DNA from 4 places in the Pseudorhizobium halotolerans genome. Region 3 is predicted to be linked to each of the others. Evidence: predicted binding sites of a transcription regulator. Region 3 holds the regulator's gene; each other region holds the start of a gene.
What was found. The regulator PhoB, encoded in region 3, activates phosphate uptake and scavenging genes when phosphate is short. The targets are predictions, from matches to a motif close to TGTCATNNANCTGTCAT.

Region 1: a site for PhoB is predicted at 2,041-2,057, ahead of olsB (l-ornithine N(alpha)-acyltransferase). Genes of this name have one in related genera too.
Region 2: a site for PhoB is predicted at 2,215-2,231, ahead of FN060_RS07625 (LTA synthase family protein). Genes of this name have one in related genera too.
Region 4: a site for PhoB is predicted at 3,002-3,018, ahead of FN060_RS12760 (YrbL family protein). Genes of this name have one in related genera too.

The regions. Positions count from the first base shown of each region.
Region 1 is NZ_CABFWE030000007.1:72,795-77,779, forward strand. Features, by position in the region: gene FN060_RS13240 (NADP-dependent malic enzyme) at 1-1,119, shown strand, start outside; gene olsB (l-ornithine N(alpha)-acyltransferase) at 1,123-1,992, opposite strand; gene FN060_RS13250 (ATP-binding response regulator) at 2,093-3,745, opposite strand; gene lspA (signal peptidase II) at 3,802-4,311, opposite strand; gene FN060_RS13260 (TrmH family RNA methyltransferase) at 4,308-4,985, opposite strand, start outside.
Region 2 is NZ_CABFWE030000005.1:552,627-557,611, reverse strand. Features, by position in the region: partial or broken gene FN060_RS07635 (TolB family protein) at 1-418, opposite strand, end outside; gene FN060_RS07630 (NAD+ synthase) at 419-2,098, opposite strand; gene FN060_RS07625 (LTA synthase family protein) at 2,254-4,206, shown strand; gene FN060_RS07620 (GFA family protein) at 4,182-4,586, opposite strand; gene FN060_RS07615 (OmpA family protein) at 4,724-4,985, opposite strand, start outside.
Region 3 is NZ_CABFWE030000004.1:188,175-193,159, forward strand. Features, by position in the region: gene pstB (phosphate ABC transporter ATP-binding protein PstB) at 1-535, shown strand, start outside; gene phoU (phosphate signaling complex protein PhoU) at 580-1,299, shown strand; gene phoB (phosphate regulon transcriptional regulator PhoB) at 1,317-2,000, shown strand; gene phnE (phosphonate ABC transporter, permease protein PhnE) at 2,220-3,719, opposite strand; gene phnE (phosphonate ABC transporter, permease protein PhnE) at 3,731-4,690, opposite strand; gene phnD (phosphonate ABC transporter substrate-binding protein) at 4,768-4,985, opposite strand, start outside.
Region 4 is NZ_CABFWE030000005.1:1,594,705-1,599,689, reverse strand. Features, by position in the region: gene FN060_RS12775 (TetR/AcrR family transcriptional regulator) at 1-45, shown strand, start outside; gene FN060_RS12770 (O-antigen ligase family protein) at 128-1,441, opposite strand; gene FN060_RS12765 (glycosyltransferase family 25 protein) at 1,446-2,201, opposite strand; gene FN060_RS12760 (YrbL family protein) at 2,258-2,914, opposite strand; gene FN060_RS12755 (hypothetical protein) at 3,119-3,343, opposite strand; gene FN060_RS12750 (MarR family winged helix-turn-helix transcriptional regulator) at 3,446-3,913, opposite strand; gene FN060_RS12745 (N-acetylglutaminylglutamine amidotransferase) at 4,000-4,985, shown strand, end outside.

The sequences.
Region 1 (4,985 bases), on a different contig from region 3:
CCCGTGCCATTCGATCCGCGGCTGATTTCCGCCATTCCGGTCGCGGTTGCGGAAGCAGCAATGGAGAGCGGCGTCGCACAGGGGAATATTCCCGATCTTGCCGCCTATGCGCGGGAACTATCGGCACGGCGCGACCCGATAGCGGCGACGACCCAGGGCATCTACGAGCGCGTGCGGCGCTTCCCCAAGCGCGTCGTCTTCGCCGAGGCCGAGGAGGAGCAGGTGATGCGGGCCGCAGTCTCTTTCGCCCATCACCAGCTCGGCACCGCCATCCTGCTCGGTCGCGACGACGTCATCCGCACGACCGCGGAAAAGGCAGGGATCGACCTCGAACGGCCGAACATCGAGATCGTCAACGCACGCATCTCGACGCGCGTAGATGCCTATATCGATCATCTTTATGAGCGCCTGCAGCGGAAGGGCTTCCTGTTGCGGGACGTGCAGCGCCTGATCCACAACGACCGAAACCACTTTGCCGCGACCATGGTGGCAGTCGGCGACGCGGATGCGATGGTCACAGGCACGACCCGGAACTACGCGACGGCGCTGCAGGACATTCGCCGCTGCATCGACACCAAGCCGGGCCACCGCGTCATCGGCGTGTCACTTGCCCTGTCCCGTGGCCGGACCGTCTTCGTCGCAGATACGGCGGTTCACGATATGCCGACGGCAGAAGAGCTCGCCGACATCGCCGTGGAAGCTGCCCGGGTCGCGCGCCGCATGGGCTACGAGCCGCGCGTGGCCCTGCTCGCCTATTCTACCTTCGGCCAGCCGACGGGGGAACGTTCCGAGCGTGTGCGGGAGGCGGTCAAGATCCTCGACCGTCGCCGTGTCGACTTCGAGTATGATGGCGAGATGGCCGCCGACATCGCACTCAACCCGCAGCGGATGGAGCAGTATCCCTTCTGCCGCCTCTCCGGCACGGCCAATGTCCTGGTGATGCCGGCCATCCATTCGGCATCCATCTCGACACGCATGCTGGCGGAACTGGGCGCGGCGACCGTGATCGGACCGCTTCTGGTCGGGCTCGACAAATCGGTGCAGATCACGTCGATGGGCGCCAAGGATTCCGACATCGTGAACATGGCGGCGATCGCCGCCTACAACGCGGGAAGTTAGCGGTCAGCTGGCAAAACGTCCGGCATCGGCGCCATAATAGTTGATGTAGCGGTTCGAGATCGCGGAAATCGGCAACACGACCAGCACATCGGTCGTGTTGAAAGCCGCGTCCACCACCGCGCCGTCGCCAATCATGGCGCCGAGGCGAAGATAGCCCTTGATCAGCGGCGGCATGGCCGCCAGCGCCTTGCGCGTGTCTATCCCTTCAGGCGGCACGAGGTCCATCTCCCGGCGCAGGTCCGGGCGCGCCGCTACGGCCCATTCGCCCTTCGCACCCACATTGTGCTGGAGGAAAGACAGCGCCAGGGCATGCTCCTCCGGATGGATCCCTGGAAAGGAGGCGCAGCCGAACATGGCAGCCATGCCGTGCTTCAGCGCATAGGCCCAGTTGCCCTGCCAGAGGAGTTCTACTGTCCGCTTCGTCCGATAGGCCGGCAGGACGCAGGAGCGACCCAGTTCCATGAACAGCTTGTCGGGATGACGCGCAAGCAACGGCTCGATCTCGAACTCCGAGGCGCTGTAGAAGCCGCCATGGGACATGGCCACCTGATGGCGCAACAGGCGGTAAGTGCCGACGATCTGATCCTCGATCTCACCTTTGATGGCGCGATCGATGACGAGGAGGTGGTCGCAGATGGCATCGAAGGAATCGACGTCACGGCGAAGGCGCATCGCCTCCGGGGGCAGTTGTGCCTTCATCTCTTCCACGAAGACGCGGTAGCGGACGGCCTGTGCCGCATCCACTTCACGCGCCGTCCGCGCAAGCCGCGTTTCCAGGCTGCCGATCCGTCCAAGGATCTCATCGGCCGGCTGCTGAACCAAAGTCTGGCTGGGGTTCGCGTTCACGTCATGCTTCAGAAGGTCTAGCGCCATGGCGATTTGCCCCACAGGTTCAACTCACCGCCGTATAATCATCTTCCCGCAACAGAAAAATGACAATGGGTGTCACAATAGGTTGGGGCAGAGCCGCCCGTCAATGCAGTTCCGTTGGCGCCACCTTACGCGAGGCCAGCTGTTCGACCAGTTGCAGCAGATGCTGAGGATCCGTGGGCTTCCCGAGCCGCGCGCTTATGTCGAGTGCTTCCGAACCGACCAGCGACTGTCCTGAAGCATCTCCGGAAAGCACGATGACCGGCGTGGCTGAAAGCCGGTTCAAACCTTCATGCCGCCGCAGTTCCGACAATGCCTCCATGGTGGGCATGCCCGGCATGTGAAGGTCGGTGATAATGACATCGGGGCGACCGTCCGGTATCACGGCATGATCGAGAATCGATCTTGCATTGTCGACGATATCCACCCGATGGCCTCTTTTCCTCAGAGCAGCACTGACCAGTTTCGCTCCTACGGGATCATCCTCTGCGACAAGAACATGTAGTCTCGACACTGCAGGTGGGCTCACCGCTTCCGTTGTCGATCCGGCCGGGAGACTCGCTTCTTCACGGCTCCGGGAACCATTGAGGCGGCCGGACAGGACATCGATCAGTGATTTCTCACGCAGCGGTCGTATCAGCCATGCGTCATAGAGTTCCTGCGGCTGCGAGGCCCGCTCTTCCGGGTTGACGAGGAGGATGCGGTGCAGCGGACCGGTGCCTTGACCGCCTACCGACTGGGCCGCCAGCCGATGATCGACAATGAGATCGGTAAAGGGCGTCAGCGCGGAATCGCCCGTGAGCAGCTCGGCTGCATCCGCCGTACTCTCGACATGGCGGCAGGTCCCCCCCAGCGTTTCAATCGTCGCGACGGTTGCCGTGGCCGCCGGCCCGGCTGGTGCCAGCAACAGCACCCTATTGCGCTCCAGCAAGCTCCCTCGCCGGGTAGCGCCCGCCGGCGCATCCTCCGCAAGCCTCAGCGGGAAACGGATCGTGAAGGTGGTGCCCAGGCCAGGCTCGCTCGCCGCCGAGAGACTGCCGCCGAGTTCGCGCAATATATGAAGCGCTATGGCAAGCCCGAGACCTGTTCCGCCACTGCGCTGGGCGGCATCACCCATCTGCTCGAACTCACGGAACAGCCGCATCCGCGCATCGGCGTTCATTCCGGGGCCCGTGTCGGCGACGGCGATGACGATGTCGGAACCTTCCGTGCAGACGCTGATCAGGACGCCGCCGCGTTCCGTGAACTTCACGGCATTGCCGATCACGTTGAAAAGCACCTGCCTAAGACGGGCGGGATCGAACTCAAGCAGTTCCGGTACGTCTGCAGCAACCGTCGCGGCGAGCTCTATGCCCTTCTCATGCGCGCGCGGTGCGAGCATTTCCACGACTGTCTCGATCTGTTGACGAATGCTGGCGGTCCGGTTGTTGAGGCGAAAGCGTCCCGCTTCGAGCGTCGAGAAGTCTAGGAGGTCTTCTACGAGTTGGGCCAGCGCATGCCCCGACTGGCGGATGCCGCTCAGATAGTTCTGCTGTTCGGCGGTAAGCCGCGTCTGTCCGAGAAGATGGGTCATGCCGAGGATGCCGTTCAGCGGCGTTCGCAGTTCGTGCACGACCGTGGCAATCTGGCGGGATTTTGCGGCGCTTTCCGCTTCTGCGTCACGCAGCCGCCTGCCGGAAATGCGATCTATCAAGACCGAGCAGCTGTCACGCAGCCGCGGCAGGCGATCCTTCAAGGTGGCAAAGGGGAAACGCATCGGAAATGGCCCGGCACAGTTTCCCCGAACATTGCACCTGCAAAGCTAACAAATCTCTACTCGCTCTCGCTGGCGCGGGCAGCCTTCCGCGACCCCAGCAGCTCATCCAGGATGACCAGGGCAGCCCCGATCGAGATCAAACTGTCGGCAAGGTTGAAGACGGCGAAAGACCAGGTCTGCGTATAGAAGAGAATGTAATCGATCACGTGGCCATAGACGAACCCATCGATCAGGTTGCCGATCGCGCCTGCGACGATGAGGGTGAATCCGAGATGGGCGAAACCACGTTCCCCCGGCGTGCGGCGCCAGAGCCAGAGCACGAACGCGACAATGACGACCCGCATGCCGATGATGAACTCCCTCTCCATTCCCGACAGGAGAGAGAAGGCGACGCCGAGATTGTAGGTCCGGTAGAGCGCCAGCATCGGCAGGACGGGAACCGCCTCTTCCAGCGGCAGATAGGCTTCGACCGCAAGTTTGATCGCCTGATCCAGCACGACGGCAATGACGATAAGCACTCCGGCGACGAGCGGACGTGAGAACCTGGAAGCAGTCGCTACCATCATCCGGCGTCCTCCAGCTTCAGGAGATGACGGCGGGCCTCAAAGAGCATGACCGCCGTCGCGACCGCAAGATTGAGGCTGTCTGCCCTGCCCTGCTGTGGGATGCGCACCAGTCGATCTGCGGACTTCGCCAGTGCCTCGGGAAGACCTGATTGTTCATTACCCATCAGCAGGACCGTCGGTTTCTTTTCATAATTGACTGTCCGATAGTCAACCGCACCGGCGAGATGGGTTGCGACGACCTGGGCACCCGAACGCTTCTGCCACGCAAAGAATTCCTCGGTCGTCGCTCTGGCGAGGGGGACCGCGAAAACGGATCCCATCGTGGCGCGGACGGTTTCCAGCGAGAAGGGATCGGTACATTCCCCGATCAGGATCACGCCAGAGGCACCGGCCGCGTCCGCGGTGCGGATGATCGTGCCCAGATTGCCCGGATCGCGGACGCGATCGAGGGCCACGTAGGTCACGCCTTGGCTCGGCCGGAGGTCGTCAAGCGGCGTCCAGCGCTGCTCGAAAATGCCGACCACCATTTGCGGATTGTCCCGCCGCGTGATCGAGGAGAGAACCTTCTCGCTTACTTCCAGCACGAGCCCCCCCTTGGCGACTGTGCGGGCAGCTACCTGTTCCACCAGAGGCTTTCCCTTGGCGGCCTTCGCATAGACGAGGATCCGGATAGT
Region 2 (4,985 bases), on a different contig from region 3:
ATCGTGTAGATGTCGAAGAGGTCGTCCCTGATCCCGCAATAGGCGAATTTCCGTCCGTCGGGCGACCAGCCATGCCAGTAGGAGGGAAGGTTTCGTGTCACCAGCCGCGGCTCGCCACCGGCAGCCGGGAGCACGTAGAGGCCGACTGGCCGTACTCGGCCTTGTCAGAGATCGCGATCAGCGAACCATCCGCGGAGATGCCGTGATCGTTGTTGCACTGTTGGGCGAAGCCCGTGTCGACCAGCTCCGGGCGCATGCTGCCGTCGATCGGCAGCCTGTAGATCAGTCCCTCGCTGTTGAGGAGCAGGTATCGCCCGCAGGGCGACCAGTTCGGCGCTTCGAGCAGCGCCTCCGTCTGCCAGACCACGCGGCTCTGGCGGGTGGCGAGATCGAACGTCTCGATGGAGCTGCGAAGCATCTACCGGTCCCGGAAACGGTTGGTGATCGGGTAGCGCCGGTCACGGCCAAAGTTCTTCTTCGTGATCTTGACGCCGGGCGCCGATTGCCGCCGCTTGTATTCCGCAAGATAAAGCAGGTGCTCCACCCGGTGCACGGTCGCCAGGTCATGGCCGCGCGCCACGATCTCCTCCACCGACATTTCCTGCTCCACCAGGCATTCCAGGATATCGTCGAGCACCGGATAGGGTGGCAGGGAATCCTGGTCGGTCTGATTGGGCCGCAATTCCGCTGACGGTGCCTTGGCGATGATGTTCTGCGGGATGACGGTACCCGTTGGTCCGAGCACGTTCGGCGGCATGTGCTTGTTGCGCCAGTCGGCGATCGCATAGACCTGCATCTTGTAGAGGTCCTTGATCGGGTTGAAGCCACCGTTCATGTCGCCGTAAAGCGTCGCATAACCGACCGACATTTCCGATTTGTTGCCGGTCGTCACCACCATGGACCCGAACTTGTTGGAGATCGCCATCAGGATCGTGCCGCGGGTCCGGCTCTGGAGGTTCTCCTCGGTGATCCCCTCGTCCGTTCCCTCGAAGAGCTCCGCGAGCGACGACAGGAAGCCCTCGACCGGGTCGGCGATCGGGACGATGTCATAGCGCGTCCCGAGCGCGCTGGCGCAGTCGGCGGCATCCTTCAGCGACTCCTCAGATGTGTAGCGATAGGGCAGCATGACGCAGCGCACCCGCTCCTCGCCCAGCGCATCGACGGCAATCGCCGCGCAGACGGCAGAATCGATGCCGCCAGAAAGGCCGAGGACCACGGACTTGAAACCGTTCTTGTTAACATAGTCCCGGAAGCCGAGGACGCAGGCGCGATAGTCCGCTTCCTCCTTTTCCGGCAGGCGTGCCATCGGACCGTTCGTACAGCGCCATCCATCCGGCCCGCCGCGCCAGTCGGTGACGGTGATTGCGGACTCAAACTGGCTCATCTGGAATGCCAGCGTCCGGTCGCCATTGAAGCCGAAGCTTGCGCCGTCGAAGACAAGCTCATCCTGGCCGCCCAACTGGTTGGCGTAGATCATCGGCAGCCCGGTCTCGATCACCTGCTTCAGCACCACCTGGTGGCGCACATCCACCTTGCCGCGATAGTAGGGCGAACCATTCGGTGACAGCAGGATCTCAGCCCCACTCTCGGCGAGCGTTTCGCAGACGCCAAGATCGCCCCAGATATCCTCGCAGATCGGAATACCGAGGCGGATGCCGCGGAAGTTTACCGGCCCCGGCATCTCGCCAGCTACGAACACCCGCTTCTCGTCAAACTCGCCATAGTTCGGCAGGTCGACCTTGTCGCGAACGGCGAGGATCCTGCCCTCGTCCAGCACCGCGATAGAATTATGTCGCCCGCGCTCTCCCTGCCGCGGGAAACCCATGACCACGCCCGGTCCGCCATCGGCCGTGTCCGCAGCCAGCGCCTCGACCGCCTGAAGGCAGGCTCTCAGGAAGGCGGGCTTCAGAACCAGGTCCTCGGGCGGATAGCCGGAGATGAAGAGCTCGGTGAAAATCACCAGGTCGGCGCCCTCGCGCGCGGCTTCGGCCCTTGCCTCGCGTGCCTTTGCAAGGTTCTGGACCACGTCTCCCACGGTCGGGTTGATCTGGGCGATGGCGATACGAAGGGCGCGAGCTTCGGGATTTTTCTGGGTCATGTGCGAGATCTACCGCAGCCTGGGAAAGCGAGCAACGGCGACGCCCGCCGATCGTTGGCAGACCCCATGCAACCTTGTCGTCTTCAACGGGTTCACCTCCCGTTCATGACAGTTATGTGACGGCTTCATGACAGGACTTAGCATGGAGTACGACTGTGGCCGAAGCCGCCGAGCATGGAGATCTGCCGAAGAAGGATATTGGCCGCGTCTCGCCCGCGCTTCATCATGGCGCGATCATTCTCCTTCTCCTGATGCTGTCTGTCGCGCTTGTGGCAGGAGTCGAATCGCTGGCCGGGCGGCCCCTTCACAGGATTCCGCAGTTCCTTTTTTCGATGCCTGGGCTGACGACAGTCGCCGGCATCTTCATGATCGCGCTGGGCCTCGACGTGCTGATGGGTCGCGCCTTCCGTTCCATGCTTCTCATTGCTCCCGCCGCACTCGCGCTCGCTTTCCTATCCGGCGAAAAGCAGCAATATCTTTCCGATCCGCTCTATCCGTCCGACCTCCTCTTTGCCCGCCAGATCAAGGAACTCCTGCCGGTCATGGCGAGTGCCCAGCCGTTGATGGCAGTTACGCTAGGCCTTGTGACAGTGCTGGTGCTGGCACTCGTTGTTTACTGCGGCTTCTTCGCCTGGAACCGCTTTCCGAAGCTCTCCTCCCGCGCGCGCCTGTTTCGCCTGGTCTTCTCTCTGCCGTTCCTCGTCGGCTTTACGCCCATGATGGAATATACCGACCATTCCTGGCTGCGCGACCGGCTGAAGATCCGGCCGATGATGTGGGACCAGGCTGCAAACTACAGGCATAACGGCTTCCTCGTCGCATTTGCCTTCAATGCGCCCATGTCGAAGGTTTCGGTTCCCAAAGGATATGACGCAGCGGCGATCGCACAGGTGGAGGTTGACCGGGACGTCACTCCCGCCTCCCCGGTGGCAGGCCGGAGCCAGCCTGCGGACGTCATTGTGGTCATGAGCGAATCGCTCTGGGATCCGACGAGGATGCCGGGGGTGGAGTTCACGGCCGATCCGATGCCGACCATTCGCCAAAATCAGGCCGGCAATGTCTTCTCCCCGGAATTCGGCGGGATGACTGCCAATGTCGAGTTCGAGGCACTGACGGGCTTCTCTAACGCCTTCCTCCCCTATGGCAGTATCCCCTACCAGCAGTATATCCGCCGCCCGCTTCCTTCGCTTGCGAGGTTCTTCCGCGACAAGGGCTACGAAGCGGTCGCCCTTCACCCCTTCGAGGGCTGGTTCTGGAATCGTGAGAATGTCTACCGACATCTCGGCTTCGATCGTTTTCTGGCACAGGACGCGCTTCCTGAGCTGGAAAAGCGCGGCCGGTTCGCATCCGACGAAGCCCTGATCGACCAGATCATGCGTATCGGTGACGAAAGTGCCGCGCCGCTCTTCCTGTTTGCTGTCACCCTGCAGGGGCATGGCCCCTATGAAGCCACGCGCTATCCTTCCGAAAACGTCGAACTTGCCAGCACCCTCTCGGCCGCTGCGACGCAGCAGGTGGGCACCTATGCCGAGGGTGTCCGGGAAGCGGACGCAAGTCTGACACGGCTGATGGAGTGGGCGAAGACGCGGCCACGCGAGACCATCATCGTCCTTTTCGGCGATCATCTTCCGCCGCTCGGGAAAGCCTTCGTCGAAAGCGGCTATATGGAGGATGCCGTCGCCGCCCGACGCGCGCCTCTGCCGGTCATGCTCAAGGAACACGAGACGCCGCTGATCGTCTGGTCGTCGAAGACGGGGCCGAGAAAAGATCTCGGGACGATCAGTCCGGCGCTTCTCCCCCACCAGATCGTAACGTCCGCCGGCCTCAGTGATCCCTTCTACACCGGCTTCCTCGGAAAGATCGCCGCGCACTACTCGGTGATCGACCGCTACATGCTGGTGGATGCCGAGGGTTCGGCGCACCCCGGCTGGCAGGATGGACGGAAGGCGGCACCGCCTCCCCTCCAGGAATACCGGCTGCTGCAACACGACATGATCTTCGGCGACCAATTCTCCCGCGAACGCTTCTTCCCCGGCCTTGAGGGCGACGAAGCGGAGGCGGGCGAGCCCGTGGCTGCCCTGCCTCAGTCGCCCCGGCTGCCGGGATAGCGCGGGCGCCCGTCATCAGGCAGGTCATAGAAGTCGGCCTTGTCATCACAGAAGATGTGGCAGCCCATCGTCAGGCTGCTCGGCTGGTCGAAAGCACCGGCGAGAACCGAGATATCGTCAGCATCATCCTCTTTCCAGAACAGGGCCGAACCGCAGGTCGCGCAGAAGCCGCGCCGGGCCTGGGCGCTTGCGCGATACCACCGCACGCCGTCTTCTCCCGCGATCCTGAGGTTGGCGACCTTCAGCCTGGTGGCCGTGTAGTAGAGGCCGGTCTGGCGTCTACATTGCGAGCAGTGACATGCGGTCAGATCCTCCAGCGGCCCTGATGTGACGAATGACACCGTCCCGCACAGGCAGCGTCCACTTTTCTTTACCATCATATTCTTCCTCCCTGCGTTGAAGGAGTAGATGACGGCCATCCCGTTCTCAAACGCATTCCGTTGACGGTAAGCATCAGCGAGACGCGAAAAAGCCGCCGGATCGCTCCGGCGGCTTTTCAATTCGAGTCAGTGTACGCTTACTGGTTGGACGCGACCGGCTTCACCAGCGGCGTGATCCGGCGGATCGTGACGCGGCGGTTCTCCTGCTCGGCAGCCTCGGTCCTGATCTTCAGGAAGCGTTCGCCATAGCCTTGGGTGGTCAGGTTCTCCGGCGGGATGCCAAATGCATCCGTGAGGACCACGGCGACCGAGTCGGCACGCTCATCGGACAGGATGAGGTTGCTTTCATCGGATCCCACCGCATCCGTGTGTCCCTCGATGAGGAAGGTCTCGGCCGGG
Region 3 (4,985 bases):
CCCGGACATTGATGTCGTGGAACTGCGTGCGCGCGTCGGCATGGTCTTCCAAAAGCCCAACCCGTTTCCGAAGTCCATTTTCGAGAACGTTGCCTACGGTCCCCGCATCCATGGCCTCGCTCGCTCCAAGGCCGATCTCGATCAGATCGTCGAAAGCAGCCTGCAGAAGGCAGGCCTCTGGAACGAGGTGAAGGATCGCCTTCACGAGGCCGGGACGGGTCTTTCGGGCGGGCAGCAGCAGCGCCTGTGCATCGCCCGCGCAGTTGCTGTGTCGCCGGAAGTCATCCTCATGGACGAGCCCTGTTCGGCACTTGACCCGATCGCCACCGCAAGGGTGGAGGAACTGATCCACGAATTGCGGGCGAACTACTCGATCGTCATCGTTACCCATTCCATGCAGCAGGCTGCCCGCGTGTCGCAGCGCACCGCAATGTTCCATCTTGGCCACCTCGTCGAAGAGGATGACACGGACAAGATGTTCACCAACCCGAACGACCAGCGCACACAGGACTACATCATGGGTCGCTTCGGCTGATCCGCGGTGGACCGCGCGCTACCAAGACACTGAGGAACTGGATCATGCCATCATCCCACATCACGTCGGCTTTCGACGAGGAGTTGAAATACCTGGCCCGCCGGATTTCCGAGATGGGCGGCCTTGCCGAGCAGATGTGCGGCGACGCGGTTCGCGCCTTGGTCAATTCCGATACCGCACTTGCCCAGAAGGTGATTTCCGACGATGTGATCCTGGATCACGCGGAACGCGAGATCGGCGAGAAGGCCATCGTGACGATCGCCAAGCGCCAGCCCATGGCGGCCGACCTCCGCGAGGTAATCGGCTCGCTTCGCATCGCGGCTGACCTGGAGCGGGTAGGGGACCTCGGCAAGAATACTGCCAAGCGGGTGATCGCGGTCCAGGAAACGGGCATCCCGCGCAACCTTGCACGTGGCATCGAGCATCTGTCGGAACTGGCGCTGGTCCAGCTCAAGGAAGTGCTCGACGTCTATGTCACGCGCTCGGCTGAGAAGGCGGAAGCCATCCGCGAGCGCGACGAGGAAATCGACGCCATGTACACCTCGCTGTTCCGCGAGCTCCTCACCTACATGATGGAGGATCCGCGCAACATCACGAGCTGCACCCATCTGCTCTTCTGCGCCAAGAACATCGAGCGCATCGGCGACCATGCCACGAACATCGCAGAGACGATCTACTACATGGCGACCGGCTCGCAGCCGGAGGGTGAGCGGCCAAAGGATGACCGGTCCAACACGCTGAGCGCCGTCCTGAGCGACGACTAGGATCGCGGAGCCTTTTCATGCAGCCAAAGATCACCGTCGTAGAGGACGAGGAGGCCCTCAGCGTCCTTCTCCGCTACAACCTCGAGGCCGAAGGCTACGAGGTTGAAACCATCGTCAAGGGGGACGAGGCCGAACTGCGCCTCCAGGAGCGCGTTCCGGACCTCCTCATTCTTGACTGGATGCTGCCCGGCGTATCCGGGATCGAGCTTTGCCGTCGCCTGCGCCAGCGCCGCGAGACCGAGCGCCTGCCGATCATCATGCTGACGGCGCGCGGTGAGGAGAGCGAGCGGGTTCGCGGCCTGGCGACCGGCGCCGACGACTATGTGGTCAAACCGTTCTCGACGCCCGAACTGATGGCTCGCGTCAGGGCGATGCTCCGGCGTGCCAAGCCCGAGGTATTATCAACCGTGCTCCGTTGCGGCGATATCGAGCTCGACCGTGAAACCCATCGCGTTCACCGCAAGAGCCGGGAGGTGCGGTTGGGTCCGACCGAATTCCGCTTGCTGGAATTCCTGATGTCGGCACCGGGACGCGTCTACTCTCGGGCGCAGCTGCTCGATGGCGTCTGGGGCCATGACATCTATGTCGACGAGCGTACGGTGGACGTCCATGTCGGCCGGCTGCGCAAGGCCCTCAACTTCTCCAACATGCCCGACGTAATCCGCACGGTCCGCGGCGCCGGCTACTCCCTAGAGGGCTAGGCGCCCGGCATCCCGGAACGCGATCCGAAGACCTCAGAGCAGCGGCCCGCAGTGCGGCTGCTCTTCTCGTTTTGGGGGGCGCCAGCATTTCGAGGGGAGGGTGATAACCGAGGACAGGAGTGGCAGGAAAAGAGCCGCGACCGTTCCCGGCGCGGTTCTGGAGTTTTCATAAACCGAAGCCGGTCGGAAGCTCGGATTGCTCGGTCGTAAAGGCCTCCGTCACCTCTCCCTGCCGATCAGCCGGGAGCGCAATGCGTTCGAGATCCCGTCGAAGAGGAAGATGACGATGAGAATGAGCAGCACCATGTAGGCGACGTTCTCCCAGTCGGAATTGGTGCGCATCGCCTCCCACAGCTTGAGGCCGATGCCGCCGGCTCCCACCGCACCGATGATCGTCGCGGATCGGGTATTGGACTCCCAGAAGTAGAGCGCCTGGGAGGCAAAGACCGGCATGACCTGCGGCAGGACGCCGTAGCGCTGGACGGTGACCGGCGGTGCGCCTACCGAGCGGACGCCTTCGCGCTGCTTGTCGTCAATGTTCTCCAGCGCCTCGGCATAGAGCTTGCCGAGCGTTCCGGTGTCGGTGAAGAAGATGGCAGAGATGCCGGCGAGCGGCCCCGGGCCGAAGGCACGTGTGAAGAACAGCGCCCAGATCAGCATGTCGACCGAACGGAGGAAGTCGAACAGGCGCTTCGTCAGCTGGTTCGCCGGCCGGTTGCGGAAGATGTTGCGGGCGGCGATGAAGGAGAGGGGAAAGGCGACGATCATGGCGAACAACGTGCCGATGAAGGCCATGACGATGGTCTGCAGGAGCTTCGTCCAGACGTCGAGATGCTGCCAGGACGGGTTGTAGAGGATGTCGCTCCAGGCGAGCGACAGGTTGGACCTAGCCGGGTCGATCCGCTCGCCGGTAAAGATCAGCGAGACAATCTCGCCCGACGACTTGCCGAAGAAGGCGGAATTTGTATCGAAGAGGAAGTTCTCCCAGCCGAGGAAGCGCTTGCGGATGCGAACGCGGTCGTCGCTGACGTCAACCCATCCGGAGAAGCCGAAAAACGCCGTCACCCGCCCCCCAATCGATCGCTGTTCCACCCATTCCGGAAGCGGGCCCTGGACGTGGACTTCCTCTGCGTCCCGATCGAGCAGCAGCGTCACCGTTTCGCCGCCGCGCGTGAGGACGACACGGTCCGGCTGGACATCAATGGTGTGGGAGGAGCCCATGCGGACGACGGCTTCGGTCACGATCTCCTCGGTTCGTGTCTCGACAGTAGGCGCCGCCGGTGCGGCCGGCTGCTGGGCGGGTGCGGGCGCCATGAAGCTGAAGCTCGATGTGGCCTGGCCCGATTGGGAGGGAGCGGCCGCCGGCATCTCGACCCTGCGCGTTACCGTCTCGCGTTTCGCCTCGAGCCAGTCCGGATTGGGGTTCGGGCCAATCGGATCGAAGCGCGGATAGGTGATCTGCATGGATCCGTCGGAGGCGATGTCGATGTCGGGCCGGATTTCGTAGGAGACCCAGTCGGCGAGGTAGTTTCCTGCAAGGCCCCAGTTCGCGCCGCCGACCACCTTGCCGACAGCGAAGAACCACCAGGCGAAGATGAAGTAGAGAATGGCCGCCGATGCGATGATCGGGATGCGGAAGCGCTGCCAGATAGAGCGGTGCAGGAGCTCGGGATGGCGCGCCGCCAACGCGTCCATTTCGGCTGTGTTGAGAACGGTCATGGCAGCCTCGCTCAGATTGTCTGAAATGCCTGGTCGCCGACCAGCCTGCGACGCAGCCATGCGGAAAACTGGTCTACGGCGATGATGGTCAGGAGAAGGAGCAGGACGATCGCCAGGGTCTTGGCTTCATGCCCCTGGCCGATGGAAAGGCGCAGCAGCTCACCGATTCCGCCGCCACCGACCGCACCGATGATTGTGGAGGCCCGCACGTTGATCTCCAGGCGCAGCAGGAAATAGCTCATGAAGTTCGGCATGACCTGCGGGACCATCCCGAACCAGGACCGCTCCAGCCAATTGGCGCCGACGGCCTTCAGACCCTCGTCCGGCTTCATGTCGGCGTTCTCGATCACCTCGAAGAACATTTTTCCGAGGGCGCCGATCGTGTGGATGGAGACAGCGATAAGTGCCGGAACTGGCCCGAGCGAGAAAATGGCCAGAAAGAAGCCCGCAATGACGACTTCCGGGAAAGCTCGAAGCAGCTCCATCAGTCGACGAATTGGCCCTCGTATCCACGCGTTTGGCGTCATGTTCTTTGCCGCAAGGAAGGACAGCATGAAGCCGAAGATCAAGCCGATGCCTGTGGCTGCAATCGCGATGTTCAGTGTCACGAGCATCTGATGAACGTATTCCGGCAGGTAGATGCTCTCCGTCAGGTAGAGCCGGCCCTCGGGATAGTTGTACTTCAGGCTTCCGTCTTCATAAGGAGAGGGCAGGTCGAACAGGGCGCGCCAGATCTCCCAGCCGTCCCTCGGGATGAGGTCGCCGATGAAGTCGAAGAGATGTGGCAGGCGATCGAAGAACTTGCCGGCATTGGTCTCGTTGGCGAACCATAGCGAGCCGGATACGGCGAGGAGCAGCAGTGTGCCGGATGTGACGGTATAGAAACGGCGCTGCCCTGCGAGTTGCTGCCAGTGGCGCTCGACGAGAACCCCGCTGTCGCTGAGTGTCGGCTTCATGACGGAAGTCGGCATCATGCTTTCCTGACTGTTGTGGGGTAGGGAAAAGGCCGCCGAACGCAAAGTTCAGCGACCTCGGTATGATCTGCGGATCAGCCGCCGATGGTCGCCCTGCGGGCATCGATGATCGGCTTGTAGAAGTCGACGTTGACCTCTGCGAAGCCCGTGAAATCGCCGCCCTGGATGGCGGAGAAGCAGGCAGGATCGCTCTTCGGCAGAGCCAGCATGAAGTCCTTGAACTTCGCCTTCATGTCCTCGTTCATTGAGGTGCGGACGACAACCGGGCCGTTCGGGATCAGCGGCGACTTCC
Region 4 (4,985 bases), on a different contig from region 3:
TCGGATGCGGTTGTCGCCTACGTGACGCAACCTGCGGCGAAATAGTGATGAGGCCCTCAAGTCTCAACAATAAGGTCACGGCACCGAACACCGCGAAAATCAGGCAGCGAATTCCAGCGGGTCGTGACTAATCAGCTTGCGCGACATCGGCGGGCTTCGCCTGGCTGATCCGCATCGCAAGCGAAATCGCGAAGACGGCAGCCCCCGCAAGCAGGAAGTAGCTCTCGCCCAACGCAAGGCGGTTGTTCGAGTTCGTCGCGATGGTGATGAAGAAAAACAGACTGAGGCTGTAGAGGTAAAGCATGAGGCTTGCCGAGATGATCCCCTGCCGCCTTGCCTCGTATATCCTGTACGCGGACGCCAGGATGAAGATGGCGAGTACCAATGCGCCAAAGAGGCCGTGCCGCACCAATATTTCGAGATAGCCGTTGTGGAGCAGCCGGTGGTTGGTGTCTTGATAGGTTCCCTGCCGCCATCGATCCTGCCAGAGATTCCCCCAGCCGAACCATGGAGAGGACTCCACCGTGTCCAGTGCGTTGGTCCACAGCATCAGACGCTCGCGCATGGATGCGGGAGTGTCGGGGTTCTCTACGGCACGGCGCATGGCATCTCGGGGATCGACATACCCCATTCCAAAGCTGAACAACTCGCTGGTGGCTTCTATTGTCGGACCAGCCACGCGTCTGGCATCCTCCTGCGCAATGATGATGCCCATCATCGCGACCAGCAGTACTGCAAGCACGGCCAATGCCAGACGTCTGCCATAGAATGCTAGGACCGCCAGGGACATGAAGCCCGCCAGGGGGCCTAGGGCGAGCCACACCCCTTTCGACTGGGCGCCCAGAATACCGACCCCGCTCAACAGCACTGTCAGGAACCCCATTCCAAGGATCGCGGCGAGACGCCAACCGTCATAGCGCCGTGTTTCCACGACGTAGAGCATCAAGAAAATGCTCGTGACCAGAAGCATGCCGCATCCGATCGCTGCATGGATGGGATTGTTGTGAAAGAGAGGGAACACGCGCTCGCCGCTCCCGAGCGCAGCCCAGTCGATGCTCGCCAGCAACCCCAAACCGCCGGCGGCGATCAGAACGATCGCCGCCGGAAAGAGGTGCTGGCGTGTCTTGTATAGTGCCACCCCAAGCGCCGGAAAGAAGAGCGGGAATATGTACAACCACTCGGAGGTGCCGCGTGCGTCATGAACTGTCACGCCGATCACGAAGCGGATAGCAGCGTAAGCGGCCCAAAGCCAGCAGAACCAGGCGAGCCAGTCACGCGAGAGGACGCGAACGTGGTTCCGAAAACGGATCATGGAAAGCGCAACGAGCGCCAGCGTTGCGTAGCGGTAGGCGTCGCTCTCCACCAGCATGGCGGAAGCCATCAGCACCCACAACAGCGGAAGAAGAAAGGGGTCAAACCGGGAGGAAGCAGGCGCCGGCATGAGTTCAGACCCCCTTGAGCGCATATCGGATCCGCTGGAGATAGTCCCTTGCCCGCTGCCAATGAGTCGGGAGGCGCTTCCACCAGACGAACTTTCTCTCCTTGTAGCCGCTTCGGTTGGCGATAGTGCTTGCCGATCGCTTGGACGTGACGACGTCCTCGTCCACGGTCAAGACTTCCGCGCCTATCGCCCAGCCCCGCTCGAGAGCGATGTCGAACGGGTATTCCATCACCTTCATCTGCTCAACCAGCTTCGCCGCACCGGCGCGCGTGACCGCGTAGCAGGCCGCTGAGCCCATGGGACCGTGAATGGCCCGGCCGATCCGGTCGCCTCGATCGCTTGTTGCATAGATCCTGAAACCGACCATGCGGTGATTGAACAGTTTGATGACGTCCGCCCCCGGAACCGCGGCGAGCGCCGCCGCTGCACGCTGTGGCAGATCCGAGGAAAGCCTGATGTCGTCCTCAACGATGATTGCCTGAGGCAGCCCGGCCTCAAGAAAAGTCGAGAGCGCCTTCATGTGGCTGCGATAGCAGCCATACTCGCCCGGGATCATATGACGCCCGTTGTTGCGCATGAAGGCAGGTTCGTTCGCGTCGACCCGTTCTTCTGCTTCGACAACAGTGCCGTCAATCGCCGCAACCCTCTGGACAGGCAGGCCCAGAGCAGCAGCCTCGCGCGAGAGTTCCTCCCAGCGCTCCAGGGAGCGGTCGAGGTTTATCGCGTAGATGATAACCTGAGGGGTGTCGGCGCTATGCATTAGGACTCGTCGGAACGGGTTGGAGGCGGCAGTATCGTCAAGCCTGACGAAAGCGCCTATCCGCTCGCAGTCAGTGATTGATCGAGAGCGTCCTCGGCCGACAGCGCCGCTGCGTTCAACCGCGCACGGAGTTTCTCAGCCTTCTGACGCTTATCGTAGCGATTAAGTGACTGCGACCAGCTTTTCAACGGAATTGCGGCGTTTTCACCATAACCATCGATCAGGACGATCCGGAGTTGCCCCGGGAGCCGGTCTGAAAGCACGAGATTGTCGATCCCTAGCTCGTTGACCACAACCGGACTGCGCTCGAGCCAGTCAAAGAACTCATCCAGCAGCGGCAATAGGCTCCTGTCCAACCGCCGAGACTTCATCAGGCTCGCGACTGTGGGCGCGATGTCGCTCCGAAAGGTCTCGCATCGAACCGCAAGCCCGGGACCGATGTCGGTATCGACCAAACCGACCACCTCTTCCAGATGCTGCGAAGGATGTCCCTCGGCGGCGTAATAAGCCACCTGCTCCTCCAGAACCCGCATGAAATTCTTCAGATGATAGAAGCGGCGACGGCGGCCACGCAGAAATCCCCAGCGGGCCTTCTGACGCCTGGCGGCTTCGGACCGCACCACCTTGACGAGAATCGACTGGTCGTCCGGGTGGCGATACACAGCCGAGTTATTGCCCGAAGCAACAGGCGCGCTATCTGCCAGATGGATCATGCAAGGCTCCGGGGACAATACGATCGAGAGGTTGCGCTAAGCCTGATCGTGCCGATCGGCTTCAACAGTTCGCAACTTGCGCCTTATGCGACGGTTTGGTGACGAAATTCAAGCTGCACCAAATTTCTGCCACCTGTGGACGTCGCTCAGTTGCCAAAGGTTCTGGCGCGCCACGTCAGAGGGACGGATGCGGCAGCCCCCATCTCAACCGTGGTCTTCGTCCTGCTCCGGCTCCAGCATGGCGACAAGCTCTGCCACGCGAGGGCTTGGCAGATGATGCCCTTCGTTGATCAGCGCCTCGTCACTGTTGAGCCAGGTCCACGCTTCCATCAGGTCCTGGAAGCTTGCGCCGGTTGCAAGGATCTCGGCCGCGAAATTGTCGTCGACCGGACCCAAGACCTGCCGGATTTCTTCCCGTGTGATGGTCATTGCTGCCTCCTTCAGCCTTCGCAAGACAAGTTAGGATATCGGATTTCGTGAACAATAGGAGGCCGGTCGCTTTGTGGGCAATCCACGACCATCAGTGGACCACTACCTGGCCGGAGACATCAACTCCGCCAGTTGCAGGACAGCCTGCGCCAGCGCCTGGCGTTGCTGCGCGGGAAGGCCAGCGAAGTTCTCCAGAAATACGTCGCCCATCGGCTCCGGCGCCTCCGCCACCAGCCGAGTACCTTCCGGCGTGAGTCTCGTGTGGACGATCCTCCGGTCGGTACCGGACCGGTATCGCTGGATCAGTCCGCGCTCCTCCAGATTGTCCAGGATCGTCACCAGCGTCGCCGGGCTGATGTCAGCATAGACGGATAGCGCCACGGAGGTTACCTCCCCAAGCTCCATGATGCCCTTCATGAGGATGAGTTGGGCCGCCGTCAGCCCGCATCGCTTCGAAAGCGCCCGTGATTGAAGATCGTGGGCCCGGACGATTCGCCGGACTGCCTTCTCGACCATCCGGGCTTCCGTCTGCAACCTTTTCCCATCCGTCTCGTTTGCCGCGACATTCATGCCTTGACCATATCCATTCGATCTCTAACTATTAGATCTAGTATTATTTCAGGCCATTCAAGAGCAAGAGAGGATTGATAGGAACCGTGTGTGGGATCTGTGGTGAAGTGCGCTTTGATGGGGGACAGCCCTCGCCCCTCGTGCAGGCGAAAATGATGGATGCGATAGCGCCGCGGGGGCCGGATGGCTCCGGGTTGGTTATCCATGGCAATGCGGCGCTCGGCCACCGGCGCCTGTCCATCATCGACCTCTCGCAGAAGGCTCGCCAGCCCATGGTGGATGCCGATCTCGGCCTCACCATCGCGTTCAATGGCTGCATCTACAACTATCCCGAACTCCGCAACGAGCTGGAAGCCAAGGGCTATCGCTTCTTTTCGCACGGCGACACCGAGGTGATCCTGAAATCATGGCATGCCTGGGGAGTCGAGTGCGTGAAGCGCTTTCACGGCATGTTCGCGTTCGTGCTTCACGAGCGCGACAGCGGTCGGGTCGTCATGGCGAGGGACCGGTTCGGCATCAAGCCGCTCTACTTTGCCCGGACTGGAGGTGCGATCCGGTTTGCCTCCTTCCTTCCGGCGCTTCTGAAGAGTGGCGACATCGACACCTCGATCAACAAGACGGCGCTGCATCACTACATGACCTTCCATGCGGTAGTGCCCCCGCCACACACGATCGTCAACGGTATCCAAAAGCTGCCGCCAGCGACGATCCGCGTCATCGAGGCTGATGGGCGCGAAGAAGACACCGTCTATTGGGCGCCGCCCTACCAGCGAGATCCATCGCTGAGCAAGCTTTCCTCGACCGAATGGCGGGATCTCGTACTGGACGCGCTGAGAACGGCAGTTCGTCGTCGGATGGTGGCTGATGTTCCGGTGGGCGTCCTGCTTTCCGGCGGGGTGGATTCCAGCCTCATCGTCGGCCTTTTGGCAGAAATGGGCCAGAAGGACCTCATGACCTTCTCGGTCGGATTTGAAGCCGCGAACGGAGAAAAGGGCGACGAATTTGTCTATTCCGACATTGTCGCCAAGAGGTTCGGCACGGATCATCATCAGATCTTTGTGCCGTCGGAGCG